2 linked regions of the Azotobacter salinestris genome follow. Each later gene encodes a partner of the first gene's protein in a complex. Links are inferred from orthologs where the notes say so. Each region holds a gene or a part of one and is shown on either strand. Other genes may lie near its edges.

Evidence for each region.
Region 2: the proteins of uvrD (region 1) and uvrB are in contact, whole or in part, in a crystal structure (PDB 7EGT), measured with the Thermus thermophilus proteins. The link is inferred for Azotobacter salinestris from one-to-one orthologs. Residues at the interface, in WP_096412145.1 of Thermus thermophilus: His654, Arg656, Phe657, Gln666, Asp668, Glu669, Lys680, Arg681, Leu682, Ser683, Lys685, Tyr686, Ala687; in WP_096411307.1 of Thermus thermophilus: Glu23, Leu25, Arg26, Asp27, Gly28, Glu29, Arg30, Phe31, Arg55, Glu326, Asp327, Phe328, Glu379, Ser382, Gln383, His398, Gly400, Arg401.

The regions. Positions count from the first base shown.
Region 1 is NZ_CP045302.1:2,641,131-2,646,593, reverse strand. What follows is about bases 713-3,635. They hold uvrD (DNA helicase II), read right to left. Parts: upstream 3,303-3,635; coding sequence 1,122-3,302; downstream 713-1,121. Other genes in these bases: GCU53_RS12420 (putative bifunctional diguanylate cyclase/phosphodiesterase), read left to right, coding at 3,426-3,635; GCU53_RS12430 (TetR/AcrR family transcriptional regulator), read right to left, coding at 713-1,020. Also shown: GCU53_RS12435 (Tim44 domain-containing protein), read right to left, coding at 1-297; more of GCU53_RS12430, read right to left, coding at 454-712; more of GCU53_RS12420, read left to right, coding at 3,636-5,463. UniProt on the Escherichia coli protein: A helicase with DNA-dependent ATPase activity. Unwinds DNA duplexes with 3'-5' polarity. Translocates on single-stranded DNA with 3'-5' polarity. Initiates unwinding more efficiently from a nicked substrate than double-stranded DNA.
Region 2 is NZ_CP045302.1:4,517,557-4,529,107, forward strand. What follows is about bases 3,422-6,338. They hold uvrB (excinuclease ABC subunit UvrB), read left to right. Parts: upstream 3,422-3,833; coding sequence 3,834-5,843; downstream 5,844-6,338. Other genes in these bases: GCU53_RS21300 (amino acid aminotransferase), read right to left, coding at 3,422-3,542; gltX (glutamate--tRNA ligase), read left to right, coding at 5,955-6,338. In the rest of the region: 23S rRNA (cytidine(2498)-2'-O)-methyltransferase RlmM, read left to right, coding at 131-1,192; sulfurtransferase TusA, read left to right, coding at 1,245-1,502; GCU53_RS21290 (ComEA family DNA-binding protein), read left to right, coding at 1,673-2,023; more of GCU53_RS21300, read right to left, coding at 2,346-3,421; more of gltX, read left to right, coding at 6,339-7,436; GCU53_RS21315 (mechanosensitive ion channel family protein), read left to right, coding at 7,720-8,844; GCU53_RS21320 (isocitrate lyase/PEP mutase family protein), read right to left, coding at 8,907-9,773; GCU53_RS21325 (alkaline phosphatase D family protein), read right to left, coding at 10,131-11,551. UniProt on the Escherichia coli protein: The UvrABC repair system catalyzes the recognition and processing of DNA lesions. A damage recognition complex composed of 2 UvrA and 2 UvrB subunits scans DNA for abnormalities.

The sequences.
Region 1 (5,463 bases):
TTGGATGCCATCGAAGCCGTCGCCCATGAACATCGAGGCGAGCAGGCCGCCGGCGGCGATGCCGGCCAGCGGACCGAGCCAGCGCGAAGCGCCGCTGGCCGGACGGGCGGGGGTCGGCGCGGCCGCGTTCGGCGCCGTGGCGGTGCTGCCGGCCGGCTGCTGCGGCTGGGCCTGGCGGCTCTGGTGGATCGGCGCACTGCCGGACGACTTGCCGCCGCCGAAACGCTTGGCGTTGGCGTCGAGGCTGAGGGTCATGGCCACGCAACATGCCATGAAAAGACTGAGAAAACGGCGCATGTGGGAGTTCCCGTAGTTGATGTCACGCATTTCATCTTGCCCAGCAGTGCCGGGGCCTGTCATTCATTATTTCCCAAGCTGGAAGCGATGGTGGCCGGTCGCCGGACCGCGCCCGCGAAAAAATGTTTCGAGCTTTTGCGCCCGTGCCGTGCCGGCTCAGGGCCGCAGCAGGCAGGCCAGCGGCAGGCCGTGCAGGCGCCGGCGCAGGTAGGCGCGCAGCGCCGCCTCGTCGTCCCGGCGATGGCGCAGCCAGTGGGAGAGGGTGCACAGGTAGACGGCGCTGAGCGCGCACTCCTCGCCGATGCGCGAGAAGTAGGCGTTGTTCCGTCCGGCCGCCTCGCGCCACCACTGCACGGTGCGGCTGATGCGCATCAGTCCCTGCGCCTGCAGATGGAGGTGGCCCAACTCGAGCTTGTAGCACAGCATCTCCCCGGTCAGGGTCCGGTGCGGGGCCAGAGTGGCGAACCAGGCCACCATCAACTCCTCCAGCCGTCCGGCAGGGGCCATCGCCGCCAGGGCGGTGTCCCGGGCACGGGCCAGCAGGGCGGCGTCGGCGCGGTCGAACCAGGCTTCCACCAGGGCGTCCTTGTCCCGATAGTGGCGGGCGATCTCGTCCAGCCCGATGTCCAGCGTGGCGGCCACGTCGAACAGGCGCAGGCGCTCCCAGCCGCTACGCTCGGCGATTTGCAGGGCGGTGTCGAGGATCTGCGCGGAACCGGTCATGGACTCACCTCCGCTTTTGAGTATGGCCGCTGCCGCAGCGGCTGCCGGTGGCGGCGACCGGTGGCGGAAGAATTTGGGCCGGGCTGGCCGGGGCGATCCGGCTACACCGCCTCCAGCTTGGCGTAGCCGAGCATCAGCCACTTGCTGCCTTCATCCTCGAAGTTCACCTGCACCCGCGCCTGGGCGCCGGCGCCCTCGAAGTTGAGGATGGTGCCCTCGCCGAACAGCGGATGACGCACGCGCTGGCCGAGGGCGAAGGGGGTGTCCGGCACGGCGGCGCCAGCGAGCACCGCGGCGTGGCCGGGGCGGGCGGCGACAGGGCGGCTGACGGTGTTGGTCAGGCGCACCTCGCGGATCAGCGCCGGGGGCAGTTCGCGGACGAAGCGCGAGATCCTGTTGTAGGTCTCGCTGCCGTACAGGCGGCGGGTCTCGGCATAGCTCACCACCAGGCGCTGCATGGCGCGGGTGATGCCGACATAGGCCAGGCGGCGCTCCTCTTCGAGGCGGCCGGGTTCCTCCAGGCTCATCTTGTGGGGGAACAGGCCCTCCTCCATGCCGACCAGGAATACCAGCGGGAATTCCAGGCCCTTGGCGCTGTGCAGGGTCATCAGCTGCACGCTGTCCTCGAAGTCGCCGGCCTGCTGCTCGCCGGCTTCCAGCGAGGCGTGGTCGAGGAAGGCCGCCAGCGGTGTCTGCAGGCCCTCGTCCTCGTGGTGCTCGAAGGCGCGGGCGGCGCTGACCAGCTCTTCGAGGTTCTCCACCCGGGCCTGGGCCTTCTCGCCCTTTTCCGCACCGTGGTAGGCGCGCAGCCCGGAATCCTCGATCACCACCTGGATCGTCTGCGCCAGCGGCAGCTGCTCGACCTTCAGGGCCAGGGTGTCGATCAGCTCGACGAAGGCGTTCAGCGCGCTGGCGGCGCGGCCGGAAACCAGCTTGCCGCCGACCGCCTGATGCAGCACGCTCCACAGCGAGAGGTCGGCCTCGCGGGCCAGCTGGCGCAGGGTCTCGACGGTCTTCTCGCCGATGCCGCGGGCCGGCAGGTTGATGACCCGCTCCAGCGCCGCGTCGTTGTGGCGGGTATGGATCAGCCGCAGGTAGGCTACCGCGTTCCTGATCTCGGCGCGCTCGAAGAAGCGCTGGCCGCCGTAAATGCGGTAGGGGATCTTCTCCCGCAGCAGCGCTTCCTCGAGCACCCGCGACTGGGCGTTGGAGCGGTAGAGGATGGCGATCTCGCCGTGCGCCAGGCCGTCCTTGAGCGCCTGGCGGATGCTGTCCACCACGTAGCGCGCTTCGTCGTGCTCGTTGAAGGCGGCATAGAGGCCGATCGGCTCGCCGTCCGCGCCCTCGGTCCACAGCTCCTTGCCGAGGCGGCCCTGGTTGTTGGCGATCAGCGCATTGGCGGCCTTGAGGATGCTGCCGGTGGAGCGGTAGTTCTGCTCCAGGCGGATGGTCTCGGCGGCGGGGAAGTCCTGGCAGAACTGCTGGATGTTCTCGATCCGCGCGCCGCGCCAGCCGTAGATCGACTGGTCGTCGTCGCCCACCGCCATCAGGCTGGCGCCGCCCTGCGCCAGCAGGCGCAGCCAGGCGTACTGCACCGCGTTGGTGTCCTGGAACTCGTCCACCAGCACATGGCGGAAGCGCCGCTGGTAGTGCTCCAGAAGGCCCGGCCGGTCGCGCCACAGATCGAGGGCGCGCAGCAGCAGCTCGGCGAAGTCGATCACCCCGGCGCGCGCGCAGGCCGCCTCGTAGGCCGCGTAGATCTTCACCTGGGTGGCGAGGAACAGGTCGCCGCCCGGCTGGATGTGCTGCGGGCGCAGGCCTTCGTCCTTCTTCGCGTTGATGAACCACTGCGCCTGGCGGGCCGGCCAGCGCTGCTCGTCGAGGCCCAGCTCGCGGATCACCCGCTTGACCAGCCGCTGCTGGTCGTCGGAATCGAGGATCTGGAAGTTCTCGGCCAGCCCCGCCTCCTGCCAGTGGGCGCGCAGCAGGCGGTGGGCCAGGCCGTGGAAGGTGCCGACCCACATGCCCATCGGGCTCATCCCGAGCAACTGCTCGATGCGCGCGCGCATTTCGGCGGCGGCCTTGTTGGTGAAGGTCACGGCGAGAATCGAGTGGGGCGAGGCGTTTTCCACCTCGATCAGCCAGGCGATACGGTGCACCAGCACGCGGGTCTTGCCCGAGCCGGCGCCGGCCAGCACCAGGTGTGGACCCAATGGGGCAGCTACAGCTTGGCGCTGGGCGGCGTTGAGTGCACTTAGCAGAAAGGATAGGTCTTCGCGCATCACGGCATTCTAGCGGCGGCTGCGAAGACGGGGCAAACTCGGGTGACCTTGCCGATGCCACACCGAGGAAGAACGTTCGACCGCTTACCTTGGGACAGGACGCGTATAACCAGAATCATGGACATGAATTTCGTTTTTTCTGCCAACGTCATGCCGCCGGCCATCGCGCCGGAGAGCATCCGGGAGCGTTACGGCGTACAGATGGAGGCGGCCCTGAACCGCCGCCTGTACCGTGCCGCGCCGCTGCCGATCATGCTGATGCTGAGCGGCGGCCTGAGCTGCGTGCTGCTGCGCTGGGAACAGCACAGCCCGAGCACCCTGGCCTGGCTGGCGCTCTGGCTGGGCCTGCTGATCGGCCTGAGCCTGTGGCGCATCCTGGCCTTCCACCGGGCGCCGAAGGAGCGCCAGGCCGATGCGGCCTGGCGGCACAGCTTCCTGCTCGGCGCAGCCGTTTCGGGTGCGACCCTGACCCAGATCGGCATCTTTCTCATGCCGCTGGCCACGCCGCTGCAGCAGGCGCTGATCCATGGCCTGCTGGCGGCGGCGACCATCTGCGCCAGCATGGCCTATGCGGCCAGCCTGGGCGCCTTCCTCGCCTTCGCCCTGCCCGCCCTGCTGCCCTCCAGCCTGTATCTGCTCAGCCTCGACAATGGCGAGCTGCAGGGCTGGGGCATCCTCGGCCTGATCCTGCTGGCGGCCCTCGTGCTCAGTGCCTGGCAGATCAACCGGGCGACTCGCCGCAACCTGCTGCAGTGCTTCCAGAACCGCTCGCTGCTGGAATTCGAGAAGCAGACGCGACAGGCCACCGTCCAACTGAACGACGAGCTGGCGCGCGAGGTGCAACTGCGCCGCCAGGTCGAGGAGGAGCTGCGCAGCGCGCAGCGGGCGCTGGAGGAGCGGGTCAACGAGCGCACCCGGGCGCTGACCGCCAGCGAGCAGGCGCGCCGCGAGGAAAAGGCGTTGCGCCGCTACCTGTCCAGCCACGACCCGATGACCGGCCTGGCCAACCGCAGCCTGCTGCTGCGCCGCCTGAAACTCCTGATCGGGCGCCCGCGGGTACTCGGCCGCGAACTGGTGCTGATGCATTTCAACCTGGATCGCTTCAAGCGGCTCAACGAGAGCCTCGGCCATCAGGTCGCCGACCAGATCATCTGCGAGCTGGCCCGGCGCCTCGGCGGCAGCCTGCGCCGGGCCGACATCGTCGCGCGGATCGCCGTCGACGAATTCGCCGTGCTGCTGGAAACCGACAAGTCCCTTGAGGAGGTGGAGCAGCTCGGGCGGCGCCTGCTCACCCTGCTGCGCCACGGCGTGTCGGTGGACGAGCACGAGGTGGTGGTCAGCGCTTCGCTGGGGATCGGTCTGCTGTCCGCGGCCGGCGGCGATCCGGCGACGCTGCTCTGCCAGGCGGCCATGGCCATGCGCCATGCCAAGCAGCTCGGCTGCAACACCGTGCAGTTCTACCGCGACAGCCTGCAGAGCAGCAGCCGCGAGCGCCTGCTGCTCGAGGCGCAGCTGGACAAGGCGCTGGTGCGCGGCGAATTGGAGGTGTTCTACCAGCCGAAGCTGAATTTTGCGGCGAACCGTCTGCAGGGCGCCGAGGCGCTGGTGCGCTGGCGCCATCCCCAGCGCGGCCTGGTGTCGCCGGCCCAGTTCATCCCCCTGGCCGAGGAAACCGGGCAGATCGACGCCATCGGCGACTTCGTCCTGGACCAGGCCTGTGCCCAGGCGCGCGCCTGGCAACAGGCAGGCATCGCCGAGCTGCGCGTGGCGGTGAACATCTCCATGGGCCAGCTGCGCCAGGGCGACTTCGTCGAGCGGGTCGGCGCCGTGCTGGCCAGGACCGGCCTGCCGGCGCACCTGCTGGAGCTGGAGCTGACCGAAAGCCAGCTGTCGGACGACGTCGAACACCTGGCCCAGGTGTTCGGCAAGCTGCGCGCGCTGGGCGTGCGCCTGGCGATCGACGATTTCGGCACCGGCTATTCGTCGCTCGGCTATCTCAAGCACCTGCCGGTCAACGTGGTGAAGATCGACCAGACCTTCATCCGCAGCCTGGATGGCTCCGGCCGCGGCGGCGACGCGGCGATCACCCGGGCGATCATCGTCATGGCCCACAGCCTGGGCCTGGAGGTGGTCGCCGAGGGGGTCGAGGAGCCGGCGCAGC
Region 2 (11,551 bases), 1.9 Mb from region 1 along the record:
GTGTTCCAAGCTAGTCCCGCCGGCCGGGACGTGCCAGTCGAGGGGATTGCCGGGAAGGCCTACCGCCGTCGAATTGGCTATCATGCGCGGCCCTGAAGGCGATCGGATGTCTCGAGGAAAAATACCGACCATGAACAGCCTGTTGTTGCATTGCCGTCCCGGTTTCGAAGGCGAGGTCTGCGCCGAGATCGGCGAACATGCCGGGCGCCTGAATGTGGCCGGCTATGCCAGGGCCAGGCCAAACAGTGCCTATGCCGAGTTCGTCTGCAGCGAGCCGGGCGGTGCCGAGCGGCTGATGCGCGAGTTGCGCTTCGCCGCGCTGATCTTTCCCCGCCAGTGGGCGCGTGGTGGTTTCGTCGAGCTGCCCGAGAGCGATCGTATCGGCGTTCTGCTCGAGCATCTGGCCGACTACCCAGTCTGCGGCAGCCTCTGGCTGGAGGTGCTGGACACCAACGAAGGCAAGGAGTTGTCGACCTTCTGCCGCAAGTTCGAGGTGCCGCTGCGCAAGGCGCTGGGCAAAGCCGGCAGACTGCTGGACGATCCACGCGGGCCGCGCCTGCTGCTGACCTTCAGAAGCGGCCGCGAGGTCTTTCTCGGACTGGCCGAGCCGGTCAACTCGTCAGCCTGGCCGATGGGCATCCCGCGCCTCAAGTTCCCCCGCGAGGCGCCGAGCCGTTCGACCCTCAAGCTGGAAGAGGCCTGGCATCAATTCATTCCGCGCGAGGCATGGGACCTGCGCCTCGCACCGGGGATGACCGCCGTGGACCTCGGTGCCGCGCCCGGTGGCTGGACCTGGCAATTGGTCAACCGGCACATGAAGGTGATGGCGGTGGACAACGGGCCTATGGCGCAGAGCCTGATGGATTCCGGGCTGGTCGAGCACGTGCGTGCCGATGGCTTCGTCTTCCGGCCGCGCCGGCCGGTCGACTGGATGGTCTGCGACATCGTCGAGAAGCCCGCCCGCACGGCCGCCCTGATCGAGACCTGGCTCGGCGAGGGACTCTGCCGCGAGGCGGTGGTCAACCTCAAGCTGCCGATGAAGCAGCGCTACGCCGAAGTACGCCGCCTGCTCGAGCGCATCGGCGATGGTCTGGCCGCGCGTGGCGTGAAGACGTCCATCGCCTGCCGCCAGCTCTACCACGACCGCGAGGAAGTGACCTGCCATCTGCGCCGGCTGCAGGCCCCGGCGTGACCCGGGGCGCTGCTTCGGCGACAATGTCCCTACCGGTTTTCTGGAGTTAGCCATGTCCCAGCCCGATCCCGCCAGCCTGGCCGTCGACGCGATTCTCGATGCCACCGGCCTCAACTGCCCCGAGCCGGTGATGCTGCTGCACAACAAGGTCCGCGACCTGACAGCCGGCGGTCTGCTCAAGGTGATCGCCACCGATCCCTCGACCCGTCGCGACATCCCCAAGTTCTGCATCTTCCTCGGCCATGAGTTGCTCGGGCAGCAGGAGGAGGGCGGAACATACCTGTACTGGATCCGCAAGAAGGTGGAATAGGCGGCATGCCGGGCGTGCCAGATCGTCCGCAAAAGTCCGGCATCCATTCGCCAGTTCTGTGCATCCGTTGCGGATTCCGCAATGTGCCGGGTCGATGTGCCCGGGGTGTCCGCTATCGTGGCGATGCGTGGTCATGGAACCCCGCGCTTAACGACACAAGGAGTGCACCCATGCGCAAGAACCCGTTTTCCTCCCTCCTGCTGGCTCTGCTGGCCAGCGCATCCGTCGCTGTCTCGGCAGCCGAAGCGCCCAAGGCCGAAGCCGCCAAGCCGGCCGTGACCCAGCCTGCGCAGCCCGCCCAGGTTGTCCAGGCGACTGCCGCGGCCAAGGTCGATCTCAACACCGCCGATGCGGCAACGCTCGAGCGCGAGTTGCAGGGCATCGGTCCCGCCAAGGCCCAGGCCATCGTCGACTATCGCCAGGCTCATGGCTCGTTCGCCTCGGTGGACGAGCTGCTGGAGGTCAAGGGAATCGGCGCTGCGACACTGGAAAAGAACCGTGCTCGCTTGAGCGCCAACTGATTCCAGTGCAGTAGTCGGGCCGGTCTCGTGACCGGCCTTTTCATGAAGGGGAGCCATCGGTCCGATTCGTCGCAAGCGAGTTGCAGCCGATCCCGAGGGGAGTTGACTTTCCTTTCTCTATCAGTAGGATACGCACCGTTGTTCCGCGATAGCTCAGTCGGTAGAGCAAGTGACTGTTAATCACTGGGTCCCTGGTTCGAGTCCAGGTCGCGGAGCCAGATCGCAAAAGGCCTGATCGCAAGATCAGGCCTTTTTGCTTTTCTGCAGCGTCGCTCCTTCGTCCCGGCGGCTCTCGCATGGAGAGTCCGCCGGGCGGGCAGGATCAGAGCACCTGGGCGATGGCCTGGGTGACGCTGGCGATGTTGCGCTGGTTCAGGGCGGCGACGCAGATGCGGCCGGTGGCGACGGCATAGATGCCGAACTCGTTGCGCAGACGCTCCACCTGCTCGGCGCTGAGGCCGGAGTAGGAGAACATGCCGCGCTGCTGGGCGACGAAGGCGAAGTCGCGCCTGGCGCCCTGGGCAGCCAGCTGCTCGACCATGGCCTGGCGCATGCTCTGGATGCGTCCGCGCATCTCGGCCAGTTCGCTTTCCCACAGGGCGCGCAGTTCCGGGCTGTTGAGCACGCCGGACACCACGCTGGCGCCATGGGTCGGCGGGTTCGAGTAGTTGGTGCGGATCACCCGCTTGATCTGCGACAGCACGCGCGCGGCCTCGTCCTTCGAGGCGGTGACGATGGACAGGGCGCCGACGCGCTCGCCGTAGAGGGAGAAGGACTTGGAGAAGGAGCTGGAGACGAAGAACTGCAGGTCCGATTCGGAGAACAGGCGTACCGCGGCGGCGTCCTCCTCGATGCCGTCGCCGAAGCCCTGATAGGCGATGTCGAGGAAGGGCACGTGGCCGCGCTCGCGGATCGCTTCCAGCACCTGCTTCCAGTCGTCGGCGGACAGATCGACGCCGGTCGGGTTGTGGCAGCAGGCGTGCAGCAGCACGATGGAGCCGGCCGGCAGGGCCTTGATGTCCTCGAGCATGCCGGCGCGGTTCAGGCCGTGGCTGGCGGCGTCGTAGTAACGGTAGCTCTGCACGCGGAAGCCGGCGGACTCGAACAGGGCGCGGTGGTTCTCCCAGCTCGGGTCGCTGATGGCGACCACGGCGTCCGGCCGCAGGCGCTTGAGGAAGTCGGCGCCGACCTTCAGCGCGCCGGTGCCGCCCAGAGCCTGTGCGGTGACCACACGGCCATCGGCGAGCAGGGCGGCGTCGTTGCCGAACAGCAGCTTCTGCACGGCCTGGTCGTAGGCGCCGATGCCCTCGATCGGCAGGTAGCCGCGTGGCGCATGGGCGGCGATGCGAGCCTTCTCGGCTTCCTCGACGGCGCGCAGCAGGGGAATTCGACCCTCTTCGTTGTAGTAGACGCCGACACCGAGGTTGACCTTGGTCGGACGGGTATCGGCATTGAATGCTTCGGTGAGGCCAAGGATCGGGTCACGCGGTGCCATTTCTACGGCAGAGAACAAGCTCATGGTCGAGGTGCTCGAAGAAGAAGAGGGTGGAGGGCCAGGCTACTACCCCCACGCAGGCGGACGGGCCATCGACCGGAGAGGGGCGACGGTATGCGCAGGGGGCATGCAGAATCGGGGCGTTAGTATAGCGGCCACGTCCGATGCCTGCGATATGCTGTTTCAGGGTTTTGTGTCAACCATATGTCGAAGGCGGCCCCGCCGGCCGGTGCTCGAAGGCTCCTGCCGGACGCATGCCGGCTGCCTGCAGTTTCCCGGCGAAGTTGTCCGCCGGCACCATCGAGAGAGGTTCCCATGTCCGAATTCCAGCTGGTGACCCGTTTCCAGCCCGCCGGCGACCAGCCCGAGGCCATCCGTCGGATGGTCGAGGGGCTGGAGGCCGGGTTGTCGCACCAGACCCTGCTCGGGGTGACCGGCTCCGGCAAGACCTTCAGCATCGCCAGCGTGATCGCCCGGGTGCAGCGCCCGACCCTGGTGCTGGCGCCCAACAAGACCCTGGCGGCGCAGCTCTACGGCGAGTTCAAGAGCTTCTTCCCGCACAACGCGGTGGAATACTTCGTCTCCTACTACGACTACTACCAGCCGGAAGCCTATGTGCCGTCCTCCGACACCTACATCGAGAAGGACGCCTCGATCAACGACCACATCGAACAGATGCGCCTGTCGGCGACCAAGGCGTTGCTGGAGCGGCCGGACGCGATCATCGTCGCCACCGTCTCGTCGATCTACGGCCTGGGCGATCCGGCCAGCTACCTGAAGATGGTGCTGCACATCGACCGCGGCGACAGACTCGACCAGCGCGCCCTGCTGCGTCGCCTGGCCGAGCTGCAGTACACCCGCAACGACATGGATTTCGCGCGCGCCACCTTCCGCGTGCGCGGCGACGTGATCGATATCTTCCCGGCCGAATCCGAGCTGGAAGCGATCCGCATCGAGCTGTTCGACGACGAGGTGGAGAGCCTGGCCGCCTTCGATCCCTTGACCGGCGAGGTGATCCGCAAGCTGCCGCGCTTCACCTTCTATCCCAAGAGCCACTACGTCACCCCGCGGGAAACGCTGCTGGAGGCGGTGGAGCAGATCAAGGCCGAACTCAAGGACCGCCTGGAGCATCTGCAGGGGCACGGCAAGCTGGTGGAGGCGCAGCGCCTGGAACAGCGCACCCGCTTCGACCTGGAGATGATCCTCGAGCTGGGCTACTGCAACGGCATCGAGAACTACTCCCGCTACCTCTCCGGGCGCGCGCCGGGCGAGGCGCCGCCGACCCTCTACGACTACCTGCCGGACAACGCGCTGATGGTGATCGACGAATCCCACGTCACCGTCCCGCAGGTCGGCGCCATGTACAAGGGCGACCGCTCGCGCAAGGAAACCCTGGTGGAATACGGCTTCCGCCTGCCCTCGGCGCTGGACAACCGGCCGATGCGTTTCGACGAGTGGGAGCGCATCAGCCCGCAGACCATCTTCGTCTCGGCGACCCCCGGTCCCTACGAGGCCGAACACGCCGGACGGATCATCGAGCAGGTGGTGCGCCCCACCGGCCTGGTCGACCCCCAGCTCGAGGTGCGTCCGGCGACTACCCAGGTCGACGACCTGCTCTCCGAGATCCGCAAGCGCGTCGCCGCCGAGGAGCGCGTGCTGGTCACCACCCTGACCAAGCGCATGGCCGAGGACCTCACCGACTACCTGGGCGACCACGACGTGCGGGTGCGCTACCTGCACTCGGACATCGACACCGTGGAGCGCGTGGAGATCATCCGCGACCTGCGCAGCGGCGCCTTCGACGTGCTGGTGGGCATCAACCTGCTGCGCGAGGGGCTGGACATGCCCGAGGTGTCGCTGGTGGCGATCCTCGACGCGGACAAGGAGGGCTTCCTGCGCAGCGAACGCTCGCTGATCCAGACCATCGGCCGCGCCGCGCGCAACCTCAACGGCAAGGCGATCCTCTATGCCGACAACATCACCGGCTCGATGCAGCGCGCCATCGACGAGACCGAGCGGCGCCGGGCCAGGCAGATCGCCTTCAACGAGGCCCACGGCATCGTGCCCAGGGGCGTCAAGAAGGACATTCAGGACATCCTCGAAGGGGCCGTGGTGCCCGGCGCGCGCAGCCGCAAACGGGTGGCCAGGGCGGCGGAGGAGAGCGGCCAGTATGCCGCCGAGCTGCGTTCGCCGAGCGAGATCAACAAGCGCATCCGCCAGCTCGAGGAGAAGATGTACGCCCTGGCTCGCGACCTGGAGTTCGAGGCCGCGGCGCAGCTGCGCGACGAGATCCAGGCGCTGCGCGAAAAGCTGCTGCAGGTCTGATGCAGGAAGGCTCCAGCGTTCGGCCGCGTGCCCGGCTGGAGCCCCCGGCTTCGCCCCTGCTAACATTCGCGCCCTTCATCCTTCTGTTCGTCCCTCTGTCCGGGAGCCTGCATGACCACCGTCCGCACCCGCATCGCGCCGTCGCCCACCGGCGATCCGCACGTCGGCACCGCCTATATCGCCCTGTTCAACCTGTGCTTCGCCCGTCAGCACGGCGGCCAGTTCATCCTGCGCATCGAGGATACCGACCAGCTGCGCTCGACCCGCGAGTCGGAGCAGCAGATCTACGACGCCCTGCGCTGGCTAGGCATCGAATGGGACGAGGGCCCGGACGTCGGCGGCCCCCACGGCCCCTACCGGCAGAGCGAGCGCGGCGAGATCTATAAAAAGTACTCGGACGAGCTGGTCGCCAAGGGCCACGCCTTCCCCTGCTTCTGCAGCGCCGAGCGCCTCGACCAGGTGCGCGCGCAGCAGATGGCCAACAAGGAGACCCCGCGCTACGACGGCCACTGCATGCACCTCGCCCCGCAAGAGGCGCAGCGCCGCATCGATGCCGGCGAGTCCCACGTGATCCGCATGAAGGTGCCGAGCGAAGGCGTCTGCACGGTGCCGGACCTGCTGCGCGGCGATGTGGAGATCCCCTGGGACCGCATGGACATGCAGGTGCTGATGAAGGCCGACGGCCTGCCCACCTATTTCCTCGCCAACGTGGTCGACGACCACCTGATGGGCATCACCCACGTGCTGCGCGGCGAGGAGTGGCTGCCCTCGGCGCCCAAGCTGATCAAGCTCTACGAGTACTTCGGCTGGGAGCAGCCCAAGCTGGTGTACATGCCGCTGTTGCGCAATCCGGACAAGAGCAAGCTGTCCAAGCGCAAGAACCCCACCTCGATCACCTTCTACCAGCGCATGGGCTTTCTGCCCGAGGCGATGCTCAACTACCTGGGCCGCATGGGCTGGTCCATGCCCGACGAGCGCGAGAAGTTCACCCTGGCGGAGATGATCGAGCACTTCGACATCAATCGCGTGTCCCTCGGCGGGCCGATCTTCGACATGGAGAAGCTTTCCTGGCTGAACGGCCAGTGGCTGCGCGAGCTGCCGGTCGAGGCCTTCGCTGCCGAAGTGCACAAGTGGGCGTTCAATCCCGAGTACCTGATGCAAATCGCTCCGCACGTGCAGGGTCGGGTGGAGACCTTCAGCCAGATCGCCCCGCTGGCCGGCTTCTTCTTCGCCGGCGGCGTGCCGCTGGACGCCACGCTGTTCGAGCACAAGAGGCTCTCGCCCGACCAGGTCCGCCAGTTGCTGCAGCTGATCCTCTGGAAGCTGGAAGCCCTGCGCCAGTGGAACAAGGACAACATCACCGCGATCATCCAGAAGACCAGCGAGCACCTCGGCTACAAGCTGCGCGACGCAATGCCGCTGATCTTCCCGGCGATCACCGGCCAGGCCAGCTCGGTGTCGGTACTCGACGCCATGGAGATCCTCGGCGCCGACCTGACCCGCTTCCGCCTGCGCCAGGCCATCGAGCTGCTCGGCGGCGTGTCGAAGAAGGAGAACAAGGAGTGGGAGAAGCTGCTGGCCGAGATGCCCTGATCTTTCCCGCATGAGCGAGGCGGCGGGCTGAACCGGCCCGGCTTCCCGAGCTACGTGCCCCGAGCTACGCGCCCCGGTCTTTCCAGCAGGAGAGGCCGGGGCTTTTTGTTTGTCGCGTCAGCAGGTCACCCAGACAGCCATGGACGTCCACGGCTGTCGGCGAGGGGAACTTATCAAGGTCGTCGGTCAACGAAAAAAGACCTGCGCCTTTTTCTTTCCCTATCTGATTGCCTTGCTCGGAGGACGCCACGCAATGAATTGGACGGAGCTGAATTGGCAAGAGCTGGACTGGCAGGCAATGCTGAACGAAAGCCTCTGGACGAGCCTCGCCCTGCTGCTGGCCGTGACCCTGGCCAGCTACTGGCTGCTGCGCGGCATTCTCGGCATCGTCAGCCGCCGGATGCGGGCGCTGGCGGCGCGCGGGCGGCTCTACGGCTTCATCGCGGAAATGCTCGCGCATACCAGCCGCCTGCTGGTCTTCGCCTTCTCGCTGCTCATCGGCCTGAAGGTGGTGGAATTGTCGCCGCGCTGGGAGGACATGCTGTCCCACGGCTGGTTCATCGCCCTGGCCTTTCAGCTGGCGCTGTGGCTCGACACCGGCATCCGCCTGTGGATGGACAGCCTGGCCCACAACGGCCGGGCGCGCAATCCGGTGACCACGGCGATCATCGGCATCCTCTTCCGTATCCTGATCTGGGCGATGATGCTGCTGTCGATCCTCGCCAACCTCGGGGTGAACATCACCGCCATGGTCGCCAGCCTGGGGATCGGCGGCATCGCCATCGCCCTGGCGGTGCAGACGGTGCTCGGCGATGTCCTCGCCTCGCTGTCGATCGGCATGGACAAGCCTTTCGAGATCGGCGATTTCGTGGTGTTCGGCGAGGTGGCCGGAACCATCGAGCACATCGGCGTGAAGACCACCCGCATCCGCAGCCTGAGCGGCGAGCAGATCGTCTGCGCCAATTCCGACATGCTGACCAGGACCCTGCACAACTACAAGCGCATGGACACCCGGCGGATCGTGTTCAAGTTCGGCATCGCCTACAACACGCCGGTGGAGAAGGTGCGCGAGGTCGCGGCGCTGGTCCGGCGGATCGTCCAGGGGATCGAGGGCACCCGTTTCGACCGCGCGCATTTCCTGGCCTTCGATGAAAGCCAGCTGACCTTCGAGGTGGTCTACATCGTGCTCAGCGCGGATTACAACCGCTACATGGATATCCAGCAGGAGATCAACCTGGGCCTGCTGCAGGGCCTGCGCGAGATGCAGGTGCAGTTCGCCTTTCCCACGCGCAGTGTCGAGTTCATCGGAGGCGTCCTGCCGCAGGTCAGCGTGGGCGGCCTGCCCTCGGGCAAGCTTGCCGCCAACAACGGCATCGTCCTGAGCGACGGCAGAGGGCAGCAGCAGTGAGACCTTGAAAGGAGCCAGCCCGCGGCGCCCCGAGGGCGCCACGGGACAGGCCCGGGGGAGGGTTATTCCTGGACGTTCATGAACTCGCGCGCCCAGATGCGATATTCATCCAGGGTCGAGTACTTGGTGCAGAGTTCCTTGGCGCTCAGGTCGGACGGGCCGACGCCGCGCTGTTCGCGCAGGCAGTCGTAGGTCGCCTTGATCGCGGCGAAGTAGGCGGCATGCCCGTTCACCACGATGCGCACGCCGTTCTCGGCCAGGCGGGCCATGTCGCGCAGCTTCGGATTGCCGTAGGTGATCAGCATCAACGGCGTATCCGGCAGGTGCCGGGTGATGGCCTCCAGATGCTCGAAGTCCTTGATGCCGATCATGCAGATGCCGTCCGCGCCGGCGGCCTGGTAGGCCTTGGCCCGCTCGATGGTCTCCTCGATGCTGAGCTGCTCGGCGTTGGTACGGGCGATGATGCTCAGCTGCGGATCGATGCGTGCCTCCAGGGCGGCGCGGATCTTGCCCACGGCCTCGTCCAGGGGGATCAGGTCGGTGGTCTTGTGCCCGTACTTGGGCGGCAGCAGGGTGTCTTCCAGGGTCAGCGCGGCGACGCCGGCGCGCTCCAGTTCGGCCACGGTACGCATGGCGTTGATCGCGTTGCCGTAGCCATGGTCGGCATCGGCGATGATCGGCAGGCTGGCCACGCGGCCGATGCGGGTGGCCTGCTCGACGAACTCGCTGAGGGTGATCAGCGCATAGTCCGGGGCGGCGAGCACCTGCAGGGCGGCGACCGAGCCGCCGAGAATGCCGACCTCGAAATTCAGGTCGCCGGCGATCCGCGCCGACATCGGATCGAATACCGAGGCGGCGTCGTAGCAGGTCCTGGATTCCAGCAACGCCCGGAATTGGCGTCTCAAATCGTGCTGAGAAGCAAGGGTCATAGAAAAACTCCTGAAAGGCGGTATGGGGTAGTCGTTATTTTTTTTGAATGGCTCCGGTCTGCCCCGGGCAAACAGCCGGGGTGCCTGGCCTTTTTGGTTTTAATGTCGCAGCGGCTGCGCAAGGGGCCATGCGGACTACTGTTTCGATGGCCAGGGGCTCGCCGTGCCGCTAGGTGCCGGCGGGCCTGATTGTTGTTCTGCTGCCAGGCGGATTTGCTCCGTGCAGGCAGACCCGTTCCGGTCCCTTCATGAAGGGCGGGGGGCTTGACTAAAGTACAGCTTGTTTCGCTTGAAGACGAGCCTTTTTGGCCGCTCTGGTGGCTTTTGGCCTGCCCCGTTCCAGCGTGCGGGATCCTCTCACTCCACCTTGCTGCGGCGCAGCCGAGCGCTTTCGGCGATGCCGCTCTCGGCCTGCTCGGACGCCTGCTGCAGTTCCGCCGAGCGGACGAAGCGGGTCGGCGCCGAACCGTCGGCATTGTGCTGGAGGATGCCGCGAGGGCGGCCCTGGGCGTCGAGCAGCAGCTGGCCAATGCCGGCGCCGTTCCACAGGCGCTCGCCGCGCCGGCCGCGATGGGGAATGCGCGGCACCACCTCCATCCGGCGCCGCTTGGTCAGCCAGTTGAGCGGCGACCAGGGCGCGTATAGCCAGCGGTTGAGGCGGTCGAAGCACTTCAGCAGGCCAGGGGGGAACTCGTTCTTGATGCCGCTGCTGGTGATCTGCCAGATGCGCGGTCCTCCGGCGCGGTAGCGGATCTGCACGTCGTAGGCGAAGGAGTAATGCACGTCGCCCGACAGGATCACGTAGTTGGCCGGGGTGCGCGAGTGGCGGAAGATGTTGAGGATCACCTGCGCCGCGCCGCGGTGTGCCATCCAGTTCTCCGCATCGACCAGCAGCGGGTGCCCGGCCAGGGTGAACAGGCGCTGGACGGCCTCTATCAGCTTGACGCCGAAGACCGGCGCCGGCGAGACGATCACCGCGGCCTGCTCGTCGAGCAACTCCTGCTGCAGCTCGCAGAGGGCCTCCCAGTCCATCAGCCCCGAAGGCCGGCTCAGGTGGATTTCGCTGCGCCAGCGGCGGGTGCGGGTGTCCAGCACGATCAGGGTGGGCGTGGTCGACAACTGGTAGTGCCAGTTCTGGAACTTCAGCAGCTCGTCGATCAGCCCGTCCTGGGCTTCGCAGTCAAGGCATCCGTCGGGGTCCGCGGTCAGCGTCTCGATCTGGTGCAGGAGTTCATGGAAGACATCCGGGTTGTTGCCCCAGCCCTGGCACAGGGCATAGGCGATCAGCGCGTTGCCGATGATGCGCCGGGAGAAGGGATGGCCGTAGGCGGTTTCCTCCCAGCGCGCGGACAGGTTCCAGTCGTCGGTGACGTCGTGGTCGTCGAAGATCATCAGGCACGGCAGATGGGCCAGGGCGCGGGCGGCCTGCGGCAGCTGGGCGCGGAAGGCGTCGAGGGCTTCCTGTTCGCCGGCGTAGCGCTCGGCGAGGGCGGCATCCAGTTCCGGCGGTTCGGGGCGGATCAGCGTCCAGGGCACCGGCGACCAGACCAGCAGGTACATCGCCAGCACCTCGGCGAGGGTGACCAGGTGGTTGTGGGCGTTGGCGGTGGTGAAGACCGGCTTTTCCACACCGCCGAAGAAGCGCTCGCGCAGAGCCTCGGTGGACTTGAAGGCGGGCAGCAGTTCTTCGCGCCGGTAATAGGTCAGCGGATGGACATAGAGCTCGTCGCTATCGGCGACCAGGGCGCCCTCGAGCTGCTCGCCGTAGAGCCCGAGCC